DNA from 2 places in the Streptomyces sp. CY-1 genome. Region 1 is predicted to be linked to the other one. Evidence: riboswitches for the same ligand, from Rfam matches in the RefSeq annotation. Region 1 holds a riboswitch; the other holds the start of a gene.
What was found. A riboswitch is a leader RNA that binds a small molecule or an ion and turns the genes downstream of it on or off. The one in region 1 is predicted to bind glycine.
Positions count from the first base shown of each region.

Region 1 (11,931 bases):
ATGTTCCGGTCGACTGGTCCGGAGATGTCTTCCCTCAGTTGATGAAGGAGGGCAAGCCCATCTTCGGGTATGTCGCCGAGGGCTACTGGGAGGACGTGGGCACCCATGAGAGCTATGTGAAGGCCCAGGCCGACGTTCTCGAGGGCAAGGTCGACGTCGAACTCGACGGATTCGAGATCTCTCCCGGCGTATGGGTCGCCGAAGGGGCGGACGTGGATCCGGAGGCCGTGCTCCGCGGCCCGCTCTACATCGGTGACTACGCCAAGGTGGAGGCCGGTACCGAGATCCGTGAGCACACCGTCGTCGGCTCCAATGTCGTGGTGAAGAGCGGCGCCTTTCTTCACAAGGCGGTGGTGCACGACAATGTGTACGTCGGTCAGCAGAGCAATCTGCGCGGCTGTGTCATCGGCAAGAACACCGACATCATGCGCGCCGCCCGGATCGAGGACGGGGCCGTCATCGGCGATGAGTGCCTGATCGGCGAGGAGTCGATCGTCCAGGGCAATGTCCGGGTCTATCCGTTCAAGACCATCGAGGCGGGTGCGTTCGTCAACACCTCGGTGATCTGGGAGTCGCGGGGGCAGGCCCATCTGTTCGGCGCCCGCGGAGTCTCCGGGATCCTCAATGTGGAGATCACCCCGGAGCTCGCGGTGCGGCTCGCCGGAGCGTATGCGACGACCCTCAAGAAGGGCTCCACGGTCACCACGGCGCGTGACCACTCCAGGGGCGCGCGGGCGCTCAAACGGGCGATGATCTCCGCCCTTCAGACCAGCGCCATCGACGTACGGGACCTGGAGAACGTACCGCTGCCGGTGGCCCGGCAGCAGACCGCGCGCGGCAGTGCCGGCGGCTTTATGATCCGGACCTCGCCCGGGGTGCCGGACTCGGTGGACATCATGTTCTTCGACGAGCGGGGCGCCGATCTGTCCGCGGCCGGTCAGCGGAAGCTGGACCGGGTGTACGCCCGCCAGGAGTACCGCCGGGCCTTCCCGGGCGAGATCGGTGACCTCAGCTTCCCGTCGAGCGTCTTCGACTCGTACACGGGCTCGCTGCTGCGCGCCGTGGACATCAGCGGTATCGCCGAATCCGGTCTCAAGGTCGTCGTGGACGCCGCCAACGGAAGCGCCGGGCTGGTGCTCCCGAGCCTGCTGGGACGGCTCGGGGTGGACGCGCTGACCATCAACCCCGGCCTGAACGAGGCGCGTCCGACGGAGACCGCCGACGCCCGCCGGTCGGGGCTGGCCCGGCTCGGCGAGATCGTCGCCTCGGCGCGTGCCGCGTTCGGAGTGCGGTTCGACCCGGTCGGTGAGCGGTTCTCGCTCGTCGACGAGCGGGGCCGCATCGTCGAGGACGACCGGACGCTGCTGGTGATGCTGGACCTGGTGGCCGCGGAGCGGCGCAGCGGGCGGGTGGCGCTTCCGGTGACCACGACCCGTATCGCCGAGCAGGTGGCGGCGTATCACGGCACGCAGGTGGAGTGGACGACCACCGCGGCGGACGATCTGACCCGGGTCGCCCGGTCGGAGACCACCATCTTCGGCGGTGACGGGCGCGGCGGATTCATCATCCCCGAGTTCAGCAGCGTCTTCGACGGTACGGCCGCCTTCGTCCGGCTGATCGGGCTGGTGGCGCGCACTCAGTTGACGCTGAGTCAGATCGACGCACGGATCCCGCGGGCGCATGTCCAGCGGCGTGATCTGGCCACCCCCTGGGCGGTCAAGGGCCTGGTCATGCGGCATGTGGTGGAGGCCGCGGGCGACCGTAGCGTGGACACCACCGACGGGGTGCGGGTCGTGGAGGCCGACGGCCGGTGGGTCATGGTGCTGCCCGACCCGGCCGAGGCGGTCACCCATCTGTGGGCCGAGGGCCCGGACGACGCGTCCGCGCAGGCCCTGCTGGACGAGTGGTCGAGCGTCGTGGACAGCGCGGGGCGCTGATCCCGAGGCCGTCTCCGCACGTCTGAGCGCGTGGAGGCCGCCGTCCCGAGGTCCCCGATCCGGCACGCCGGAGGGGCCATTCGGTGGCGGCGGCCCCCACGTGCGACGATGTGCGGCATGTCGCAGCCGCCCCCCGTTCGGAGCACAGCATCGCCGCGCCCTCGCCCGCGCCTCGACGCGTCCATGTCGCTGCTGACCAATGTGATGGACCACAGCCTCGACGACGGTTACGCCGAGGCCGCCGCGCGGCGCGGTGAGACAGGTCGCTCGCACCTGCCGCGCACCATGCGGGCCAAACTGGGGCTGGCTCTCGGCCTCGTCCTGGTCGCGGTGGTCATCACCGTCGGCGCCGCCGAGGCGCGGATATCGGCGCCCACGCTGGCCAAGGAGCGGGGAGAGTTGATCGACCGTATCGAGACGGGGAACTCGAACGCGGACAAGCTCGCCAGGGGCGTGGACAAGCTCCGCGGCGAGGTCGGGGAGAAGCAGCGGCAGGCACTGGAGAAGCACGGCGGAGCCAAGGCCGATCTGGTCGCGCTGCTCTCGGGGGCCAACGAGGTGACGGGCCCCGGGGTGAAGCTGGTGGTCGACGACGCCAAGGGCGCGGCCGGCAGCGGCGGGGGACCCCGGGAGAGCGCCGACTTCTCCGATACCGGCCGGGTGCGCGACCACGATATGCAGCGCGTCGTCAACGGCCTGTGGGAGTCGGGCGCGGAGGCCATCTCGATCAACGGGCAGCGGCTGACGGCGCTCTCGGCGATCAGGGCGGCGGGAGACGCCATACTGGTCGACAACAAGCCGCTGGCGCCGCCGTACACGGTGCTCGCGGTGGGGGACGGGCAGCGGCTGAGCACCGCCTTCCAGAACAGCGCGGACGGCCAGTATCTGCATGTGCTTCAGCAGAACTATGACATCCGCACGAGCATTTCCACCCAGGACTCGCTCCGGCTCCCGGCCGCGCCGAGCCTGATCGTACGCACCGCGGAACCGATAGCCGGTGGCTCCGGCAAGGGTGACGCCGACACAGGGAAGGGCACATCGTGATCGCCGTATTGGGGCTCATCGTGGGAGTCGTGGTCGGGCTTGTGGTCCGACCCGTGGTGCCGACGGTGGTCGAGCCCTATCTGCCGATCGCCGTCGTGGCGGCGCTCGACGCGGTCTTCGGGGGCTTCCGGGCGATGCTGGACGGGATCTTCGACGACAAGGTCTTCGTCGTATCGTTCCTGTCCAATGTGGTGGTGGCCGCACTGATCGTCTTCCTCGGTGACAAGCTGGGCGTCGGTGCCCAGCTCTCGACGGGAGTCGTGGTCGTGCTCGGTATCCGGATCTTCTCCAACGCGGCCGCGATCCGCCGCCATGTCTTCCGGGCGTGAGGCCGATGACGACCGACGACACCCCTGAGAAGCCCGAGCGGCCGGAGTCGGCCGAAAGCCCAGGTCCGGCCGAAACGCCGCGACAGTCGGCCGAAACGCCGCGACTGGCCGAGCGGGACGCGAGGCCCGAGGGGCCCGAGCGGGCAGCGAAGGCCGAAGAGACCGAACCGGGCGCTGAGCGGGCGCGGCGGCCGCCCGAGCCGCCGCGACGGCCGGAGACGGCCGGGAAGCCCGCGCCCTCCGGGGAGCCGCGCGAGCAGGCGCGGCCGGAGCGACAGGCGGTGGCCGAAACGCCGCGGCCGGGCGCCCCGTCGCCCGCCCGGAAGCCCGAGCACCGTGACGTACGGGAGCAGCCGGGCAGGTCCGCCGGGCCCACGCCGACGCCCCCGCGGGGTGAGCAGGGCAGGCACGCCGGGCCCGCGCGGGGCGAGCCGGGCAGGCCGCCCGCGCCCCCGCGGGGTGAGTCGGGCAGAGTTGCCGGGCCCCCGCCGGGCGGTCTCAAGGATGTCGCTCTCAGGACGCCCCTGCCCAAGGCCGTGCTGCCCGAGGCCCTGCCGCCGCAGGCCCAGGGCCGGCCCGTCAAGGCCGGCGACACGCCCACGGCGGGCGCCGAGGGCACCAGGCCCCCCGGCGGGCCCGGGAGCGGCCCCGGAGAGCGTGTGGGGCCCGCCACCGGCCCCGGAGAAGGGCCGGGCGGCCCTGGCGCCGGGCAGGGGCCGGAAGAGGCCCAGACCGGCCGCCAGCGGCTGCTGAAGGGCGTATGGCCGCCGCGGCTGACCCGAGCGCAGCTCATCGTCGCCCTGCTGCTCTTCGGCCTCGGCCTCGGCCTCGCCATCCAGGTGCGCTCGACCAACGAGAACAGCGTGCTGCGCGGCGCCCGGCAGGAGGACCTGGTCCGGATCCTCGACGAGCTGGACTCCCGCACCCAGCGGCTCCAGGACGAGAAGCGCCGGCTGGAGAACCAGCGCACCGAGCTGGAGAACAGCTCGGACCAGGCCGAGGAGGCCCGCAAGCAGACGCTCCAGAAGGAGCAGCAGCTCGGCGTGCTCGCGGGTACGGTGGCAGCACAGGGTCCCGGCATCACGATCACGATCGACGACTCCCGGGGCTCCGTGGAGTCGGACATGCTGCTCGACACGGTGCAGGAGCTGCGCGCGGCGGGCGCCGAGGCGATCCAGATCGGCAAGGTGCGGGTGGTCGCCGGCACCTACTTCGCGGACAGCGGCGGCGCGATCCAGATCGATGGACAGAAAGTGACGCAACCGTATGTTGTGAAGGTGATCGGCAAGCCGGAAGATCTGGAGCCGGCGCTGAACATCCCCGGCGGGGTGGTGCAGAGCCTGGAGAAGGAGCAGGCCACTGTGTCCGTGCGGCGGGAGAAGAAGATCGTTGTGGATGCCTTGCGATCGGCGAAGCGGCCTGACTACGCTCGGTCGTCATCACGGTGAGGCGGTTCGAAATGAGGGTCTCTCGGGGAGACCATGTGGACGCGGGGGGTCAACGCACCAGAAGATCCGCGCGTGATGGAAACTGTCTGGTGGTCACGGACGTTGTGAGGATGTCCGGACCGTCTGGTGTGTGCATCGAGGGTTTGTCCTGCCCCACGGGCGGGTCTGTTTCAGTCAAGGGGAATCGCCCGTGAAGTTGTTCGGGAAGTTGTTCGGCAAGAGTGCCCGCCAGGATGGCGGCAGCAGCACCGCTCGCCACCGCGCCTCGCGTGCCGGGGAGGAGAGCGGCGGGGGGACCGAGGAGCGCCCGCTGTTCCGGGACCAGGTCGGCGCGCAGGGCGCGTCTGTTGACCCCTCCGCGACCGGCCCCATAGGTTTCCAGGAGCCATCGGCCGCTCAGAGTGGTGGAGGGTTCGGCTTGCCTGTCTGTCAGCGGTGCGGCCACCGGAACGCGGAGGCCAGCCGGTTCTGCTCCAATTGCGGCGCCCCGCTGCGGGGCGGCGCGCCCTCCGAGCGCGCCTCGGAGACCACCTCCACCATTTCGATCTCGGGTCTCGAGGCGTACGACTCCGAGATGACCGGGCAGACGCCGCTGCCGTCGCTCAGCCCGGAGGCGCAGGCCGCCGTCGAGGCGCTGCCGATGGGATCGGCGCTGCTGGTGGTCCGCCGCGGGCCGAACTCGGGCAGCCGCTTCCTGCTGGACAGTGATATCACCACGGCGGGCCGTCACCCGCAGAGCGACATCTTCCTGGACGATGTGACGGTCTCCCGCCGCCATGTGGAGTTCCGGCGCGGCCAGGACGGCAGCTTCACCGTCTCGGACGTCGGCAGCCTCAACGGGACGTATCTCAACCGGGAGCAGATCGACGCGCCGGTGGTGCTGACCAGCGGCGACGAGGTGCAGATCGGTAAGTACCGGCTGGTCTTCTACCCGAGCCAGCGGGGCGTCGGCATCTGACCCGTCAGGGGAGGTCCATGCTTCAGACACCGTCGGGCGGTGCCGGTACCGGCACCGCCCCCACGGGCAGCCGGTCGATGAGCATCGGCACCGTGCTGAATCTGTTGCGGGACGAGTTCCCCGAGGTCACCATCTCCAAGATCCGCTTCTTGGAGTCGGAAGGTCTGGTCGAGCCGCGGCGGACGCCCTCCGGCTATCGCAAATTCAGCCGGCGGGATGTGGAGCGGCTCGGCCATATCCTCCGGATGCAGCGTGACCACTACCTGCCGCTCAAGGTCATCCGGGAGCATCTGGACGCCCTGGAGCGGGGCGAGCCGTTGCAGCTTCCTGCCGTTGCGCAGGGAGCGCGGCAGCCCGGTGTGGTCGACGGCGGTATCGGGGCGGCCGCGGACGGCCCCACGGCCGCCCGGCTGGGCCGTGCCGAGCTGCTGGCAACAGCCGAGGTCAGCGAGGTGCTGCTGGCCGAATGGGAGTCGTACGGGCTGCTCGCGCCGAGCGCGGACGGCGGCTACGACATGGAGGCGGTGACCGTCGCCCGGCTCATCGCCGAACTCGGTCGTTTCGGCCTGGAACCACGTCATCTGCGAATCATGAAAGCCTCCGCCGAGCGCGAGGCGGGAATGGTCGAGCAGGTGGTCGCTCCGCTGCGGTTGCATAGAAACCCGCAGACCAGAGCCCATGCGGAGGCCAGTGTGCGGGAGCTCGCCACGCTCTCCGTACAGTTGCACGCGGCCCTGGTGCGGTCGGCTCTGAGGGTCCAGGACCGGTGACCGACCGGGCCCCGACTATCCAAACCGGCCGGGCACGTCCTAGGGTTGCTGTGTGAACGAGCTCGACGTCGTGGGTGTCCGGGTGGAAATGCCCTCCAACCAACCGATCGTGCTCCTGCGTGAAGTGGGAGGCGACCGGTACCTCCCCATCTGGATCGGACCAGGTGAGGCGACCGCGATCGCCTTCGCTCAGCAGGGCATGGCTCCGGCGCGCCCGCTGACCCATGACCTTTTCAAAGACGTACTCGAAGCGGTCGGCCAGCAGCTCACGGAGGTCCGGATCACGGATCTGCGCGAGGGGGTCTTCTACGCGGAGCTGGTCTTCGCCAGCGGCGTGGAGGTCAGTGCCCGGCCGTCCGACGCCATAGCGCTCGCGCTGCGCACCGGAACGCCGATCTACGGCAGCGACGGCGTGCTGGACGACGCCGGTATCGCGATCCCGGACGAGCAGGAGGACGAGGTGGAGAAGTTCCGCGAGTTCCTCGACCAGATCTCGCCCGAGGACTTCGGAACCAGCAGCCAGTGAACGATATGCCGGTCCTCGCTCGCGCATTCGAGTAGCCTTTCCCGGACGAGGGACACGGGAAACCACCCTTAGGGTGATTATCACTCGGCGTGCCGAGTGTGGCGATCGTTGACGCACCCCGGGTGACTGCCTACCTTCAAGATGGCAGGTCGAGGACGGAGGTCGGCGTGAGAAGCACCGGCGACGGCACGGCAGCCGGCGGCCCGTATACGCTCCAGGGGAGCGCACCGGCCGATCCGGCGTTGAAGGCTCGGGTCGCGGCACAGGCAGCACCGCCGCGTGAGCCCGCCGCGGGGGAGACGGAGCGGGTCGGATACCGCGGACCGACCGCATGCGCGGCCGCGGGCATCACCTACCGCCAGCTCGACTACTGGGCCCGCACCGGGCTGGTGGAGCCGAGCGTCCGGCCCGCGTACGGCTCGGGCAGCCAGCGGCTCTACAGCTTCCGGGACGTGGTCGTCCTCAAGATCGTGAAGCGGCTGCTGGACACCGGCGTATCCCTTCAGAACATCCGGGCGGCGGTGACCCATCTGCGCGCCCGGGAGCTCGACGACCTGGCCCAGATGACGCTGATGAGCGACGGCGCGACGGTCTACGAGTGCACCTCGCCCGATGAGGTCGTGGACCTCCTCCAGGGCGGCCAGGGTGTCTTCGGGATCGCCGTGGGCGTCGTCTGGCGGGATGTCGAGAGCGCGCTGTCCCAACTGCACGGCGAGCGGGTGGACACCGGGGAGACGCTGATCCGGCCCAACCCCACGGATGAGCTCGCGGCGCGTCGCAACCGGGCCGGTTGAGCGCTCGCCCTTTCCTCAGGCGCCGCCCGGCCCGCGGGCCGAGCGGCCCCTGCGCCCGCCTTCGGGCCGTCGTGCCGCCCATTGTCAGTGGTGTGCGGCAGCATCGTAGGTGTGAGGGGTGCGCCGACGATTCTCCATCTGGACATGGATGCCTTCTACGCCTCGGCGGAGCAGGCATCCAAGCCCAGCCTGCGCGGTAAGCCGGTGATCGTGGGGGGTCTGGGGCCGCGTGGCGTGGTCGCCACGGCCTCCTACGAGGCCCGGGTGTTCGGGGTGCACTCGGCCATGGCGATGGCCCAGGCCCGCCGCCTGTGTCCGAACGCGGCGTTCCTCATCCCCCGCTTCACCCTCTACCGCTCGGTGAGCGATGTGGTGATGGCGCTCCTGCATACGCTCTCGCCCCTGGTGGAGCCGCTCAGTCTGGACGAGGCGTTCGTCGATCTGGAGGCGGGCGGCACGGAGCCCACCGTGGGGGCGGCGCGCGCGGTGGGGGAGCGGCTGCGGGACGACATCAGGGCGGTCACCGGGCTCACCGGTTCGGTGGGGCTCGCCGGATCCAAGATGCTCGCCAAGATCGCTTCGGAGCAGGCCAAGCCCGACGGCCTGGTGGTCATCGACCCCGGGACGGAGCGTGAGCTGCTCGGCCCCATGACGGTGCGGACCCTCCCGGGAGTCGGCCCCGCCACGGCGGAGACGCTGCGCCGGGCCGGGATCCACACCGTGGCCGAGACGCGGGAGGCGGGCGAGGCCGAGCTGGTGCGGCTGCTGGGCCGGGCCCACGGCGCGTCGCTGTTCCTGATGGCCGAGGGCCGGGACGAGCGGCCCGTCGTAGCCGAGCGGGACGCCAAGTCCATCTCGGTGGAGGACACCTTCGACGTCGACCTCACCGACCGCACCCGGGTGCAGTTGGAGATCGCACGGCTCGCCGACCGCTGTGTACGGCGGCTGCGCGAGGCGGGCCGCTCGGGGCGGACGGTCGTGATCAAGGTGCGGCGGTACGACTTCTCCACGCTGACCCGTTCGGAGACCCTGCGCGGGCCGACCGACGATCCGGGGGTGGTGCGGGAGGCCGCGGCGCGGCTGATCGATGGTGTGGACACCACGGCGGGTGTGCGGCTGCTGGGGGTGGGGGTCAGCGGTCTGGCGGACTACACCCAGGAGGATCTCTTCGCGCAGGCGGCGCAGGCGGCGCAGGCCGCGCAGGCCGCCCAAGCGGCCCATGAGGCCCTGGGGGACGCCCGGAGCGTGCCGGGCCCCGAGAGGCCGGAGTCTGTGGCAGAGGGCGCGGGAGAGGCCCCTGAGGACGCTGGGAAGCCGCGACGCTGGATGCCGGGCTCCGATGTGCGGCACGCCGAGTACGGGGCGGGCTGGGTGCAGGGGAGCGGGGTGGGCCGGGTGACCGTGCGCTTCGAGGAGCCGTGGTCGCGGCCTGGGCGAGTACGAACGTTCGCCGTGGACGACCCGGCCCTGGAACCCGCCGAACCACTGCCCCTGCTACGACCGGACGAGAACGGGCCCCCGGGCGTGGACGTTGTCCTGGAAGAGGTCGCGGGCCCGGGCGCGGGCGGGGCTCCGGACGTGGACCCGGAACCGGACGCGCATCTGGCCCCGAAGGAGGCCGCGAGCCCGGACGCGGCCGTGAACCCGGCCGCGGGGGAGGGCGCGGGGTCGGTTCAGGAGGACGTCGCGAGCCCGCGCCTGGACGTGGCCGGTGAGATGGTCGCGAACCCGGACCTGGGCCCGGAGAAGGGCCCTGAGCCCACCGCCCTCCCGGACCCCGATGTGGCCCGGGAGGGGTTCACGGACCCGGGCCTCGGCCCCGAGGAGGCCGCGGGCCCGGGCGTGGCCCGGGAGGCGGTTTCGGACCGGGAGCCGGACCTGGACCCAGTCCCGGAGGAGGCCGCGAGGCCGGTCCCGGACATGGCCCGGGAGGCGGTCGCGAACTCGGACCCGGACGCGGACCTGGACTCAGCCGTGGGGAAGGTCGCGGGCTCGATCCCGGAGGATGCCGCGGGCCTGGGCGCCGACGTGGTCCCGGAGGGGGTTTTGGACCTGGCCCCGGGCTGGACCACGGGCCGGGAGGGACAACGGGCCTGGACCCGGGGGAGCCCATAACCCCGGATCCAGAGCAGACCGAAGGCCCGGATGACCTGGCCGCGAGACCGGGCGGCCTGGCCGCGGGCGCGGATGGGCTGGCCCCGGGACCGGGCGGCGGATCCGAGCGGGCGCAGGCCCCGGGCTACGAGCAGGGCCGGGCCTCAGGCCAGATGCAGGGCCACGGCCCAGGCCACGGGCAGGTCCCGGGCCACGGGCAGGCCGCGGGCCGCGAGTAGGCCCCGGGCCGTACGCAAGCCCCGGCCCCAGGCCAGATGCAGGGCCACGGCCCAGGCCACGGGCAGCTCCCGGACCACGGGCAGGTTCCAGGCCGTACGCAGGCCCCGGCCCCCGGCCACATGCAGGGCCAGCCTCAGGGCCGGTCTCAGCCGGTGACGTCCAGTCCGTAGTGGTGGTAGAGCTGCAACTCCTGCTCGGGGGAGAGGTGGCGGCCGACGCCGAAGTCGGGGGCGTCCTTGATCAGGGCCCGGTCGTACGGCACCCGCAGGGTGTCGCCGACGACCTCGCTCGGTTCGAGCGGTACGAAGACGTCCCGGCTGAACAGCCCGGTGCGTACCGCCGCCCATTCGGGCTCGCCGGTCGCGTCGTCGAGATAGACCTCGTCCACGGTGCCGATCTTGGAGCCCTCGCGGTCGAATGCCTTGCGGCCGATCAGGGTCCGCGGGTCGATATCGGTCTGCACGCTCTCTCCCACTGGTGGCAAGTGGCCATTGATACCTACAAAAAGCCACATCGCCGCGCTCGGCCACTCGAACGCAGGCGACCGTCCCCCACGGTAGAACCGCTGGTACGCTGACTGTGGCTGTAAACCCCGTGCGGGAGAGTCCTCCGCCGACGCTGTCGGAGGCGCCGAAGGAGCAAACCCTCCCCGGAATCTCTCAGGCACACGTACCGTGCGGGTGAGGTCACTCTGGAAAGCAGGGCGGGCCACGGGCGAGCAGAGCTCCGGAACCCCTCCTCACCGACGGTGAAAACCGGTCAGGCGGTTTGTGGACCGGTGAAGCTCTCAGGTTGAGATGACAGAGGGGGAGGCCGTCCGGGCACCCGCGCCGCGGTGCCCCTCGCCGGTCGTTACAGACCAGGAGGCCCCCGCAGATGACCGCCAATCGCATCGCACTCTCCGACTTGGAACGCGGTACTCCGTTCGAGCAGCGCCATATCGGCCCCGACGGCGAGGCGCAGGCCAAGATGCTCGCCCACGTCGGTTTCGGCTCGCTGGACGAGCTCACCGAGGCCGCCGTACCGGATGTCATAAAGAGCACCAAGGCGCTGGATGCGCTGCCCCCGGCCCGCAGCGAGCCGGAGGTCATCGCCGAGCTGCGCGGACTTGCCGACCGCAACCAGGTGCTGCCGTCGATGATCGGCCTCGGCTACTACGGCACCCATACCCCGCCGGTGATCCTGCGCAATGTGCTGGAGAACCCCGCCTGGTACACCGCGTACACGCCCTATCAGCCGGAGATCTCCCAGGGCCGGCTCGAGGCCCTGCTCAACTTCCAGACCGTGGTCGCCGATCTGACCGGGCTGCCCACGGCCGGTTCCTCGCTGCTGGACGAGGCCACCGCGGCCGCCGAGGCGATGGCGCTGTCGCGGCGCGTCGGCAAGGTCAAGGAGGGCGTCTTCCTGGTCGACGCCGACTGCCTGCCGCAGACCGTCGCGGTCCTGCGGACCCGCGCCGAGCCGACCGGTGTCGAGGTCGTCGTCGCCGATCTGGCCGAGGGCATTCCGGACGAGATCGCCGAGCGCGGGGTCTTCGGCGTGCTGGTGCAGTATCCGGGCGCTTCCGGCGTGGTGCGCGATCCGCGCCCGGTCATCGAGCGCGCCCATGAGCTGGGCGCCGTCGTCACCGTCGCCGCCGATCTGCTCGCGCTCACCCTGCTCACCTCGCCCGGTGAGCTGGGCGCGGACATCGCGGTGGGCAACAGCCAGCGATTCGGCGTCCCGATGGGCTTCGGCGGACCGCACGCCGGATTCATGGCGGTGCGCGACGCCTACGCCCGCAACCTTCCC
Region 1 is NZ_CP178393.1:1,455,798-1,467,728, reverse strand. Features, by position in the region: gene ACK1X7_RS06100 (mannose-1-phosphate guanyltransferase) at 1-1,937, shown strand, start outside; gene ACK1X7_RS06095 (DUF881 domain-containing protein) at 2,055-2,981, shown strand; gene ACK1X7_RS06090 (small basic family protein) at 2,978-3,310, shown strand; gene ACK1X7_RS06085 (DUF881 domain-containing protein) at 3,970-4,758, shown strand; gene ACK1X7_RS06080 (FHA domain-containing protein) at 4,889-5,716, shown strand; gene ACK1X7_RS06075 (MerR family transcriptional regulator) at 5,734-6,486, shown strand; gene ACK1X7_RS06070 (bifunctional nuclease family protein) at 6,539-7,012, shown strand; gene ACK1X7_RS06065 (MerR family transcriptional regulator) at 7,180-7,806, shown strand; gene ACK1X7_RS06060 (DNA polymerase IV) at 7,918-9,921, shown strand; gene ACK1X7_RS06055 (hypothetical protein) at 10,065-10,259, opposite strand; gene ACK1X7_RS06050 (PRC-barrel domain-containing protein) at 10,286-10,603, opposite strand; glycine riboswitch at 10,728-10,825, shown strand; glycine riboswitch at 10,827-10,951, shown strand; gene gcvP (aminomethyl-transferring glycine dehydrogenase) at 11,017-11,931, shown strand, end outside.

Region 2 (11,931 bases), 6.2 Mb from region 1:
AACGTCACGGCGGCCGCGAGCGCGCTCGTGGCCGCCGTGAGGGCGTGGAAGTGGAGCAGCAGTGCCGCTATCGAGGAGCCGAGGATGGCCGGGACGGCGTACAGGTCCCGGTCCCAGCGCAGCAGTGAGGGCACCTCATGGGCGAGCAGGTCGCGGATCACACCGCCGCCGACCGCCGTGGCCATGCCGAGGGTGACCGACGCGGTGACACCGAGCCCGAAGTCATGCGCCTTCATCGTGCCCTCGACGCAGAACAGCCCGAGACCCGCCGCGTCGAAGACCCCCACCGCCGCCGTGATCCGCTCGACCTCGGGGTGGAGGAAGAAGACGATGCCGGTGGCCACGAGCGGGGTGAGGAAATAGCCGAGATCGGTGAAGGCGATGGGCGGCACCGCGCCGATCACCAGGTCGCGGAAGATACCGCCGCCCAGCGCGGTGGCCTCGGCGAGCACCGCCATGCCGAAGACATCGAAGTTCTTCCGCACGGCGAGCAGCGCGCCGGACATCGCGAAGACGAAGATCCCGGCGACTTCGAGCGCGTGCTGGACGGACGGGGTGAACAGTTCGATGAGCACCCGACATTGTTATCCGCGGATGCCCCCGGCCCCGTCCGGACCCCGTCCCGTCTCAGCCTTCGGTCTTCTTCGTCACCTTCTGTGCCGCCTCGGCCCCGGGCTTCTCCTGCGGCGCCTGGTCCGCCGCGTTCTCCGGGTGGTGGCAGGCCACCTGGTGGCCGGTGGCCAGCGTCACCAGCGGCGGCTCCTGGCTCTTGCACACCTCGGTCGCCTTCCAGCACCGGGTGTGGAAGCGGCAGCCGGACGGCGGGGAGATCGGCGAGGGCACATCGCCCTTGAGCAGGATCCGCTCCCGCTTGGCGCGCCGCTTGGGGTCCGGCACCGGCACCGCGGAGAGCAGGGCCTTGGTGTACGGGTGCATGGGACGCTCGTAGAGGTCCTTGCGGTCCGCCAGCTCGACGATCTTCCCGAGGTACATCACCGCGATCCGGTCCGAGACATGGCGGATGACCGACAGATCGTGCGCGATGATCACATACGTCAGGCCCAGCTCGTCCTGGAGGTCGTCCAGCAGGTTGACCACCTGCGCCTGGATCGACACATCCAGCGCCGAGACCGGTTCGTCGGCGACGACCAGCCTGGGCTTGAGGGCCAGCGCCCGGGCGATGCCGATGCGCTGCCGCTGACCGCCGGAGAACTCGTGCGGATAGCGGTTGTAGTGCTCGGGGTTGAGCCCGACCAGCTCCAGCAGCCGCTGGACCTCCGCCTTGACGCCGCCCTGTGGGGTGACGCCCTGGAGCCGGAAGGGCGCGCTGACGATCGCGCCGACGGTGTGCCGGGGGTTCAGCGACGAGTACGGGTCCTGGAAGATCATCTGGACGTCACGGCGCATCGGCCGCATCTGCGCGGTGTTCAGATGCGTGATGTCCTTGCCCTCGAACTCGATCTTGCCCGAGGTGGGTTCCAGCAGCCGGGTGACCAGCCGCCCCATGGTGGACTTGCCGCAGCCCGACTCGCCCACCACGCCCAGGGTCTCCCCCGGCCGGACGTCGAAGTCGAGCCCGTCGACCGCCTGCACCGCACCGGCCTGCCGCTGGAGCAGCCCCTTCTTGATGGGGAAGTGCTTGACCAGACCCGACACCTTGAGCAGGGGCTCGGGCGATGTCGTCGCCTTCTCCGGGACCGTCATCTTCGGATCCTTCTGGTCGGTCACAGCTTCGGCGCAATCTCTTCGGTCCAGATCCGGGTGCGCTCCTCCTGCGACATATGGCACGCGGAGAAGTGCCCGCCGCCGCCGGCCTCGCTGAGCTCCGGCCGCTCGGTGCGCGTGATGTTGTCCTTCGGCACATCGGCGTACGGGCAACGGGGATGGAAGGCGCAGCCGGACGGCACATTGATGAGGCTGGGCGGGGAGCCCTTGACCGGGATGAGCCGCTCGGTCTGGTCGCGGTCGATACGGGGCATCGAGCCCAGCAGCCCCCAGGTGTACGGGTGCTGGGGCTCGTAGAAGACCTTCTCGGCCGGGCCGCGCTCGACACAGCGGCCGCCGTACATCACCAGCAGATCGTCGGCGAGCTCGGCGACCACGCCCAGGTCATGGGTGATGACGATGACCGCGGAGCCGAACTCCTTCTGGAGATCCCGGATGAGGTCGAGGATCTGCGCCTGGACGGTGACGTCCAGGGCGGTGGTCGGCTCATCCGCGATCAACAGCTCGGGGTTGTTGACCAGCGCCATCGCGATCATGGCTCGCTGGCGCATACCGCCGGAGAACTCATGCGGATAGCTGTCCACGCGCTTGTCGGGCTGTGGGATGCCGACGCGGTCCAGCAGCTCGATCGCGCGCTTGCGGGCCACCTCCTTGGTGACCTCGTGGTGCACCCGGTACGCCTCGATGATCTGGCGGCCGATGGTGTAGTACGGGTGCAGCGCGGACAGCGGATCCTGGAAGATCATCGACATCTCGCGGCCGCGCAGCTTGCGCACCTCGTCGGGGTCGGCGCCCAGCAGCTCCTGGCCGTTGAGCCAGATCTCACCGGAGATCCGCGCCTTGCGGCGGCCGTACTGCCCGGCGGTGTGCAGCCCCATGATGCCGAGCGAGGTGACGGACTTGCCGGAGCCGGACTCGCCGACGATGCCGAGGGTCTTGCCCTTCTCCAGCCGGAAGCTGAGCCCGTCCACCGACTTCACCAGACCGTCGTCGGTCGGGAAGTGGACGTGCAGATCGCGCACCTCGAGGAAGGCGGTGGGGGCGGGCGAGCCCGCCGCGGCCACCTCGCCCACGGCGGCGGTGCCGGTGGCCGGCAGATCGCCGTTCCCGGGCTGTCCGGAGGGCTTGGTCAGGTCGGTCATCCGAGCCTCACTCGCGGGTCGATGACGGCGTACAGAAGGTCCACGACGAGGTTGGCGACCACGATGAAGACGGCCGCGATCAGGGTGACGCCGAGGATGACCGGCAGGTCCTTCTCGGTGATCGCGTTCACCGCGAGCCGCCCGAGGCCGGGCAGGTTGTAGGTGGTCTCGGTCAGGACCGCGCCACCCAGCAGCGCGCCCAGGTCGAGGCCGAGCAGGGTGAGGACCGGGGTCCAGGTCGAGCGCATCGCGTGCCGGCCGATGACCACCCGTTCTCGCAGGCCCTTGGCGCGGGCGGTGCGGATGTAGTCCTCGCCCATGATCTCCAGCATGGTGGCCCGGGTGAGCCGGGCGTACATCGCCGCGTAGAGGAAGGCGAGCGTGATCCACGGGAGGATCAGGCTCTCGAACCACATCGCCGGATCGTCACCGAGCCCCTTGTAGTCCACGTTGACCCACTTCAGCGAGTAGCTGAAGATCGCCAGCGAGAGCAGACCGGTGAAGTAGATCGGCAGCGAGACACCTGCCAGCGCGATCGTCATCGCCGAGCGGTCCCACAGGGTGCCCCGGCGCAGCGCGGAGACGACACCGGTGGTGATGCCGCCGACCAGCCACAGCAGGCAGGCGCCGGCGGCGAGCGAGAGGGTGACCGGCATGGCGTCGGTGAGCTGCGGCCACACCGCCTGCTCGGTGCGGAAGGAGTAGCCGAAGCAGGGCGCCGGGCAGTGGGTGACATCCGTACCGCTGGCGTAGTCCCGGCCGACGAACAGGCCCTGGACGAAGTGCCAGAACTGCACCAGGACCGGATCACCGAGGCTGAGCTTCTGCCGGATGCCCTCGATGGCCGCGGGGTCGGCCTGCTTGCCGACGAACAGCAGCGCGGGATCGGAACCGGCCCACTTCGGGATCACGAAGAAGATGGCGAAGGTCGTAAGGGTGACGACCAACAGCATCACGACGACGGCGAACAAGCGCCGGATGAGATAAGCAAGCACTGTGCGCGGCCCGGGCGGTGGCCCGTGATACCCCGGTTGAGGGGGATCACGGGCCACCACCCGCGGCCATCACCTGCCCTTCGGGCCTATCGGGTGCGGCGATGGGGGGGTGTGCGACGGGTCGGGTGACCTGTCGTCACTTGACGACGCCCAGTTGGGAGTAGTCGTAGCGGCCGTTGTAGGCCGCCGACGAGAAGGCGTTCGTCAGCCGCGAGCTGCGCCAGGTGATGTTCTTCTCGTAGATGAACGGCATTTGCACGGCCAGGTCGCTGACCTTGTGATTCATCTTCTGGTAGATCGCGCCGGCCTTGTTGGGGTCGGTCTCCTTGAGCGCGTCGTCGAAGTACTTGTTGATCGCCGCGTCGTTGGTCTCGGAGACGTTGTAGTTACCGGTCTGCTCGATGAAGCGGCCGTCGATCAGCGGCTGGGAGAAGCCCTGGCCGGTCGGGAAGTCGGGGCCCCAGCCGGTCATGGACAGGCCGTAGCCGCGCTTCTTCATCACCGCCGGCGAACCGGTGATGCTGGCGGAGGTGCTGCCCTGGATCGGCTCCACGTTGAGGTTGATGCCGACCTTCTTCAGCGACGCCTGGAGCGCCTCGGCGGCGTCGACCTCGGCGGGCTGGTCGTTGCGGGCCACGATGCTGGTGGAGAAGCCGTTCGGCTTGCCGCACTGCTTGAGCTCGTCCTTGGCCTTGGCCGGGTCGGCCTTGCCACCGCGCTTCAGGACACCGTACGGGTCGTAGTCGTCCGAGCCCTTCACGCTCTTGGGGAGCATGTTGGTGGCGATGTCACCACCGGCCTGCGGGCCACCGCGGGTGGTCTGGAGCGACTTGTAGTCGGTGCCGTAGACGACCGCCTTGCGGCAGTGGATGTTGTCGAACGGCTTGACCTTGGTGGTGAAGTCGACGTACCGCACGAAGCTGGTGGTGATGTTGTCGACGTTGCCCTTGTGCTGCTTGAGGGCGTCGTTACGACCCGAGGGGGTCATACCGGTGGCGCTGAGGAAGACGTCGTAGTCGCCCTTGATGAGCAGCCGGTCGATCGCCTCGAGGTTGGAGTTGAAGGTGACCGAGATCTTGTCCGGCAGGGCCGGGCGGATCGGGTCGGACGCCTTCTTCCAGTTGCTGTTGCGCACCAGCGACAGGCTCTTGCCCGGGGTGTACGACTGGACCTTGTACGGACCGGAGGAGAACGGCCGGTTGGTGTACTTGGCACCGGTGTCCTTGTCCGCCTTCACCGGGGAGCCGGTCGGCATCGCGAGCATCTGCTCGAAGTCACCGTTGGGCTTGGCGAGGTTGAAGACGATGGTCTTGTCGTCCGGCGTCTGGATCCCCTTCAGGCCCAGCTTGTCCTTGGACTTGTCCTTGTACGGGCCCTTGTACTCGCCCTTGGGGTCCAGGACCTGGCGCAGATAGCCGGGGCCGCCGGAGACGACGTCCTTGGCCCAGATGCGCTCGATGCCGTACTTGACGTCCTTGGACGTGATCGGGGAGCCGTCCTCCCAGGTGATCCCGTCGCGCAGGGTGTAGGTGTAGGTCTTACCGCCGTTGGTGATCTTGCCGGTGGAGGTGGCGAGGTCCGGGACCAGCTCGTTCGCGGCGTTGCCCGGCTTCGGCGCGTAGGAGATCAGTTGGCGCGCGTAGAAGCGGGAGAAGTCCCAGGCGAACCCGTAGTACTGACGCTGGGGGTCGAGGGAGTCGAACTCCTGCTTGTTGATGAACTTGAGGGTGCCGCCCTTCTTGGCGGACTTGGCTGCGACACCCTTCACCGCGGCGTTGAACCCGGCACCCGAGCCCTCGTCGTCGGAACTGCCACCACCGCAGGCAGCGGTGGCCAGGAGAGCGCCGACGACAGCCGCCGCTCCGGCGATCCGCCTGCTTCTCGAGAGCTGTTTCATAGTTGTTGCAACCTCCGGGGTAGCGGTCCTAGGCATGGCGCCGCGGAATTCTTCGGGGAGCCGACTGCCGGATACGGCAGGGGCTGATGCATTCGGGTACGACCGGTCCGCAGGGCGTGTCGTGCGCCGCGCCGTCATCGGGTGCCCTTCGGATCGAGCGCGTCGCGGACGCCGTCGCCGAAGAGGTTGAAGGCCAGCACCGTGACGAAGATCGCCACACCCGGGATGATCATGAACATCGGGTCGTCCTCGTAGGTGCCGACCGCCTTGGAGAGCATCTGCCCCCAGGAGGCGGTGGGCGGCTTGACGCCCGCGCCGAGGAAGCTGAGCGCGGCCTCGGTGAGGATGTTGGTGGGGATCATCAGCGTCGCGTAGACGGTGATCGGCGCCACCAGGTTGGGCAGCAGCTCGCGGAAGAGGATGTAGCGCCGGCCGGCGCCCAGGCTCCGGGCGGCCTCGATGTACTCCTTCTCGCGCAGCGACAGCGTCTGGCCGCGCACGATGCGGCCGACGTACGGCCAGCCGAAGAAGCCGATCACCGAGACCAGGATGGCGATGCGCACCCCGCTGCCGGTCAGTCCCAGCAGGTCGTTGGGGAGCACCGAGACCAGGGAGATGATGAAGAGCAACTGCGGGAAGGCCAGCAGCATGTCCATCACCCGGCTGATCACAGAGTCGACCCAGCCGCCGAAGTACCCGGCGATGATGCCGAAAATGGTGCCGAGGACCACCGCGACCACCGCCGCGAGGAAGGCCACCAGCAGCGAGATCCGGGCGCCGTAGACGACGCGGCTGAAGACGTCGCGGCCGTTGGACGGCTCCACGCCGAAGAGGAAGTCCGAGCTGATACCGCCCATGGACCCCTTCGGGGTGCCGAACAGCGGGTCGATCTCCTCCTGGTGGAACTCGTTGGGCGGATGCCCGAGCAGGCTCACGATCAGTGGAGCGAAGATCGCCACCAGGACCAGGAAGACGACAACGATGCCACCCGCCAGCGCGAGCTTGTCCCGCTTCAGGCGTGTCCAGGCGATCTGCCGCAGCGATCTGCCTTCGACGGACGCTTTGACCACATCCGCCGCTACATCGGCAGTCGCCACCGGATCGCTGTCCGTGCTCGTGCCGTGCAATGGTGCCGTCATCGTGGTGGAGACCCCTCTCGACCGGTGGTGACCGGCCCACGACTCGCCGCTGTGGCGGCTTTGTTCACAACTCGGGTGAAAGTCGCGTTCTGGTACGGAACCTTCTCGGAAGGGGTCGTACGTATGAACCGCACCCCTTGGAGCGGGAGTCTTCAACGCGTTTGTGATCACCCGCCAGTACTCCCGGGCAATGGATGCCTAACCGTGATGTGAGGAGTACCGCTCCGCTATACGGACGGTCGCGACACGAGAACGCAGCAGTAACCTCACGACCGCTATGGGATGTTCGGCCCCAAAGGCCCGGAAGGCCGGGCGGGCAATCCCGTCAATCGGTGCGCGGACCAGCGGGTTGGCGGGTCGGTGGGTTGGCGGGTCGGCGACGGACCAACGGGTCGGCGACGGACCAACGGGTCGGCGACGGACCAACGGGTCGGCGAGTCGGCACCGGCTCGGCGCGGCAGCGGATCAGTAGGCGGGACGCGGCGGCGGGTAGCCGTAGCCGTAGGACGGCGCGGCGGGCGCGGCGCCATAGGCGTCGCGGTCGAAGAAGGGCCGGGCGTTGGCCCGCATCCACAGGGCGACGGGGTCGTACTCGTCGGAGAGCGCGACCGTGGAGACCGGAAGCCCGTCCGGTACGGCGGTGATCGACTGCTCCATCATCACCCGCACCGACTGCACCGCCGGTGGGCCGCTGTCGTAGAGATCCAGCCCGATGGCCAGATACGGGGCGCCCAGCGCGGGCTGCACCCAGGCACGCCGCAGCGACCGCACCGCGGTGGTGCGATGCGCGTTCTGCCCCAGCAGGGCGTAGAACTGCGGGATGTCGATGGCGGGTTCGCTCAGCCGCAGCGGCCCGGCGGGCAGCCGGTCCAGACCGCCCGCGATCCGGCGCAGATCCGGCCAGGGGATGCCCACTCCGCCGCCGCGGGCGTGGGGGTTGAGCCAGAGGCCGTAGCGGTCGCGGTAGAGCGAGTCGGCGATGAGACGGCCGTCGACCACCTCATGCGCACGGTTCCAGCCACTTGCGGCCAGTTCCTGTGCGGAGGTCACGCACGGGGCGTAACCGAGGCCGTCCACATCCATGTTCCCGTACTGGGCCTCGGGCGTGCCGGGCGCACCGTGCCACAGCAGCATCCAGACCTGGCCCTCGCCGATGGACTGGAGCAGCGCCTCATAGGCGTCGTACCGGCCGGGAGCGACCTGCTGCAACGCTCGCTCAACCTGGCCGGCCGCCGCCCCCCAATCCGCGCCCGCGCTCACCTGGGTCCGCCCCTTCTCTCGCCCTTTGTCCGCACCTCACCAGGGAGCGTGCTCGCACCCCTCCTGGTCATCAAACCAGCTTACGGGCCCCCGTAGCGGACCCTGGGGTGAGTCAGAGGTCACGGTCGTAGAACGGCCGTACGCGCCCCATCATCCAGTCGACCACCGGATCCCCCTGCGCCACATCCAGCAGCACCAGTTGGACCTTCCACCGCACGGGCACCACGCCGAGGGCGCGGCCCAGCGCGTCCACCGCGCGCGCCTGGCCCTCGGGGCCGGGGGCGTCGAGCTGCACGCCGACGAAGAGCGCCGGCTCGTCGCCCTCGACGCTGGCCAGCGCGCGCCGGGCGGTCCGCACCCCGCTGTCCTTGGCGAACTCGATCCCGGCGGCGGCCAGGAAGTCCACCGGCTCGTCCTGCCAGTCCGGTTCGAAGAGCCGCACCCTGCCTCCGGTGGCCGGGCCGTCGAGCTCGCTACGCCCGGCACGGCACAGCTCCCGGACAGCGGGCGGAGGCAGCGGTACGACCACCGCACCACCGGGGTTCACCGCGATGCCGAGCTGGGGCGGCAGGCCACGGGCGAACTCCACGGCCGGGGCGACGGTGAAGGACATATGGGAGCCGACGAGCTGGAGGAACTGCTGCTCGGAGCTGAACACCGGGACATACGCGGCGCCCTCGATCTCCACCGTGGGCAGATCGAGGCTCGGGCTGCTCGGGCCCCCGCCATTGGGCAACGGCACCCAGACATGGCTGCGGGAGAGCGTCTCGACGATGCGCGCTCCGGCCCCGGGGACGTCGATCGAGGCGGCCATCACCTCTTCGAGCTCATTGCCGGGAAACGCCGGATACGCGGTGTGCGCGCCGTCGGGGAATCCTCCGTGAGCCGGGGCCATGCCGTACTGCTCCGGGAAGCTCATCTTCGTCCAACCGCCATCTCGTCCTACCTGCCCAAAGCACCCTAGCGGCTGGGCGGGCCGGGGCCAGCGGGGGCGGCGTCATCTCCACAGCACTTCCCCACCTCGCCCGGCCCCACGCCACGGTCACACTGGGTGATGCCCCGGTGGCCGATTTCCGGCCAAGGTCATCCGGCGTTTCCCTCTCTCCCCGGGGAGGAAGGGAGACTCCCGCCCTCCCTTCTCTGCGGGACTCACTCGAAGGAGATGCAGCGCAGCTCGCTCGCGGTCGAGCGGTCCAGCAGCACCGCCGAGGCGCATCCCTCCGGCGGCCGCCCCTCCTCCATCCCCGCGATCAGCCGCCGCATCGCGCGCCGATGTCTGCCGAAGGCATAGCCGGAGACCCCGCGGCCACGGGCGGCCTGGCCCTCCAGCGCCATCGTGGCGTCCACGTCCAGCAGCACCATATGAAGACTGCGGCCCCGGCGCCGCGCGTCCCGGGCCAGCCAGCGGCGGACCCATGGCAGCGCCCCGCAGTCGTGCACCACGACGCTCACATTCGAACGCAGTGCCCGGCGCAGCCCGGCGTAGTGGGCGTACCGGACCAGCGGGCGGTAGAGCGCGTAGGGCAGCCAGCCGGGCATCCGGCGCTCCCACGCCTCCCGGGTGTTCTGCGAGTCCACCCGGATGACGACCGCGCCCGACCCGTCCAGGAGCGGCACCGTCCGGTTGATCAGCGTGCTCTTGCCGGCGCCCGGCAGCCCGGAGGCGACCAGCACGTCCCCCACCGGAAAGCGCAGCTCGCGCGGGTCCGCGCCGCCGTCCGGCACGGGGCCGCGCAGATCGTGCACCGCGATGCGCCGGCCGGGGATGGCCGTCGACCCGGAGGGGATGCGGCCACGCCGGGCCGGCAGGAGCCTTTGTGTGGTCCCGTATGTTCCCTGCCCTTGCACCGTGATCGTCCTCCCAGGTCGGTCAACGCTGCTCGTACCCGCAGAGTGTCAAGAAAAGGTAATGTCCATCAAGGCTGCCTCTGCCCGCTCCGGCCGGAGCGGGCCCGATCGGGGCTTCCTTTCTCGGCCACACATGCGATGATGTGCGCGCAACTCCATACCGGCCGCTTGAATCCGCGCGGGAGAGTCCTTGGTCACCGGCAGTCATGCCGGGTGTCCGGGGCGCCGAAGGAGCAAGTCCTCCCTTGAATCTCTCAGGCCCCGATACCGCGTGGACGAGGCAGATCTGAAAAGCGAGCCGCGGGCGCGGCTCCACCCAAGGTGCAAGCCGGGCCCCTTACGGGCGTCACGGCGAACCTCTCAGGTTCCGATGACAGATGGGGAGGACGCACGCGTCCTTGTCGTACGTCCTCGCCGTCGCGCGACCCCGATCTCCTGGAGCCTGAATCGTGACCGACGCCCCGCCCGCCCCCCGCCGTACCGCGCTGGACGCACGGCACCGTGCGCTCGGCGCCACCATGACCGACTTCGCCGGCTGGGACATGCCGCTGCGCTACGGCAGCGAGCGCGACGAGCACACCGCGGTGCGCACCCACGCCGGGCTTTTCGATCTCTCCCATATGGGTGAGATCTCTCTCATCGGTTCGCAGGCCGGAGCGGCCCTGGATCACGCACTGGTCGGCCGGCTGTCGGCGCTCGCCGTGGGCCGCGCCCGCTACACCATGATCTGCGACGACGAGGGCGGCATCCTGGACGACCTGATCGTCTACCGCCTCGGGGACGAGGAGTTCCTGGTCGTGGCCAACGCCTCCAACGCCCAGGTGGTGCTGGACGCGCTGACCGAGCGGGCCGGTGGCTTCGAGGCGACCGTAAGGGACGACCGCGACGCCTATGCGCTGATCGCCGTCCAGGGCCCCGAGTCCCCCGGGATCCTGGGCAGCCTGACCGACGCCGATCTGGAGGGGCTCAAGTACTACGCCGGGCTGCCGGGCACCGTCGCGGGCGTCCCCGCCATGATCGCCCGCACCGGCTACACGGGCGAGGACGGCTTCGAGCTGTTCCTGGCGCCGGACGACGCCGAGCGGGTCTGGGACGCGCTGACCGAGGCGGGCGCCCCGGTGGGCCTGGTGCCCTGCGGTCTGTCCTGCCGGGACACCCTGCGCCTCGAGGCGGGCATGCCGCTGTACGGGAACGAGCTGACCACCGACACCACCCCCTTCGACGCGGGGCTCGGCCGGGTCGTGAAGTTCGACAAGCCGGGCGACTTCGTCGGCCGCCAGGCCCTGGAGGCCGCCTCCCGCGAGGCGGACACCGTCAGCCCGCGCACCCTGGTCGGCCTGGTCGCCGAGGGCCGCCGGGTGCCGCGCGCCGGATATGCCGTGGTGGCCGCCGACGGCTCACAGATCGGCCAGGTCACCTCCGGAGCGCCCTCGCCGACGCTGGGCAAGCCGATCGCGATGGCGTACGTGGACCCGGAGTACGCGAAGCCCGGCACCGAGGGGGTCACGGTGGACATCCGGGGCACCCGGGAGCCGTACGAGGTCGTGGCGCTCCCCTTCTACCGGCGCGAGCGCTGAGCGGTCCCACCGCAACGCGTCCCGCCCGACCGGCGTCCTCACATGGACCGGCACGGCGTTCACCGGCGTCACATCCCACTGACGCCGCGTCCACCGGCGTCATATGACGCCCGCACCGCGTGGACCGTCGCCGCACCCACCGGCGTCGCGTCCCACCAGCTAAGACCCGTTTCCCAATCACTCCCCCGTATCCAGGAGAATCGGACCATGAACAACCCCCAGCAGCTTCGCTACAGCAAGGAGCACGAGTGGCTGTCGGCCGCCGACGAGGACGGCGTGTCGACGATCGGCATCACCGAGTTCGCGGCCAACGCGCTCGGCGATGTCGTCTATGTCCAGCTCCCCGAC
Region 2 is NZ_CP178393.1:7,647,398-7,659,328, reverse strand. Features, by position in the region: gene ACK1X7_RS33025 (trimeric intracellular cation channel family protein) at 1-575, opposite strand, end outside; gene ACK1X7_RS33020 (ABC transporter ATP-binding protein) at 628-1,704, opposite strand; gene ACK1X7_RS33015 (ABC transporter ATP-binding protein) at 1,725-2,867, opposite strand; gene ACK1X7_RS33010 (ABC transporter permease) at 2,864-3,838, opposite strand; gene ACK1X7_RS33005 (ABC transporter substrate-binding protein) at 3,999-5,759, opposite strand; gene ACK1X7_RS33000 (ABC transporter permease) at 5,894-6,898, opposite strand; gene ACK1X7_RS32995 (enhanced serine sensitivity protein SseB C-terminal domain-containing protein) at 7,364-8,158, opposite strand; gene ACK1X7_RS32990 (enhanced serine sensitivity protein SseB) at 8,271-9,077, opposite strand; gene ACK1X7_RS32985 (AAA family ATPase) at 9,308-10,006, opposite strand; glycine riboswitch at 10,176-10,286, shown strand; gene gcvT (glycine cleavage system aminomethyltransferase GcvT) at 10,456-11,583, shown strand; gene gcvH (glycine cleavage system protein GcvH) at 11,791-11,931, shown strand, end outside.
Region 2: it holds a riboswitch for glycine, as region 1 does, so the genes downstream of both, gcvT (glycine cleavage system aminomethyltransferase GcvT) here and gcvP (aminomethyl-transferring glycine dehydrogenase) in region 1, are expected to answer to the same signal.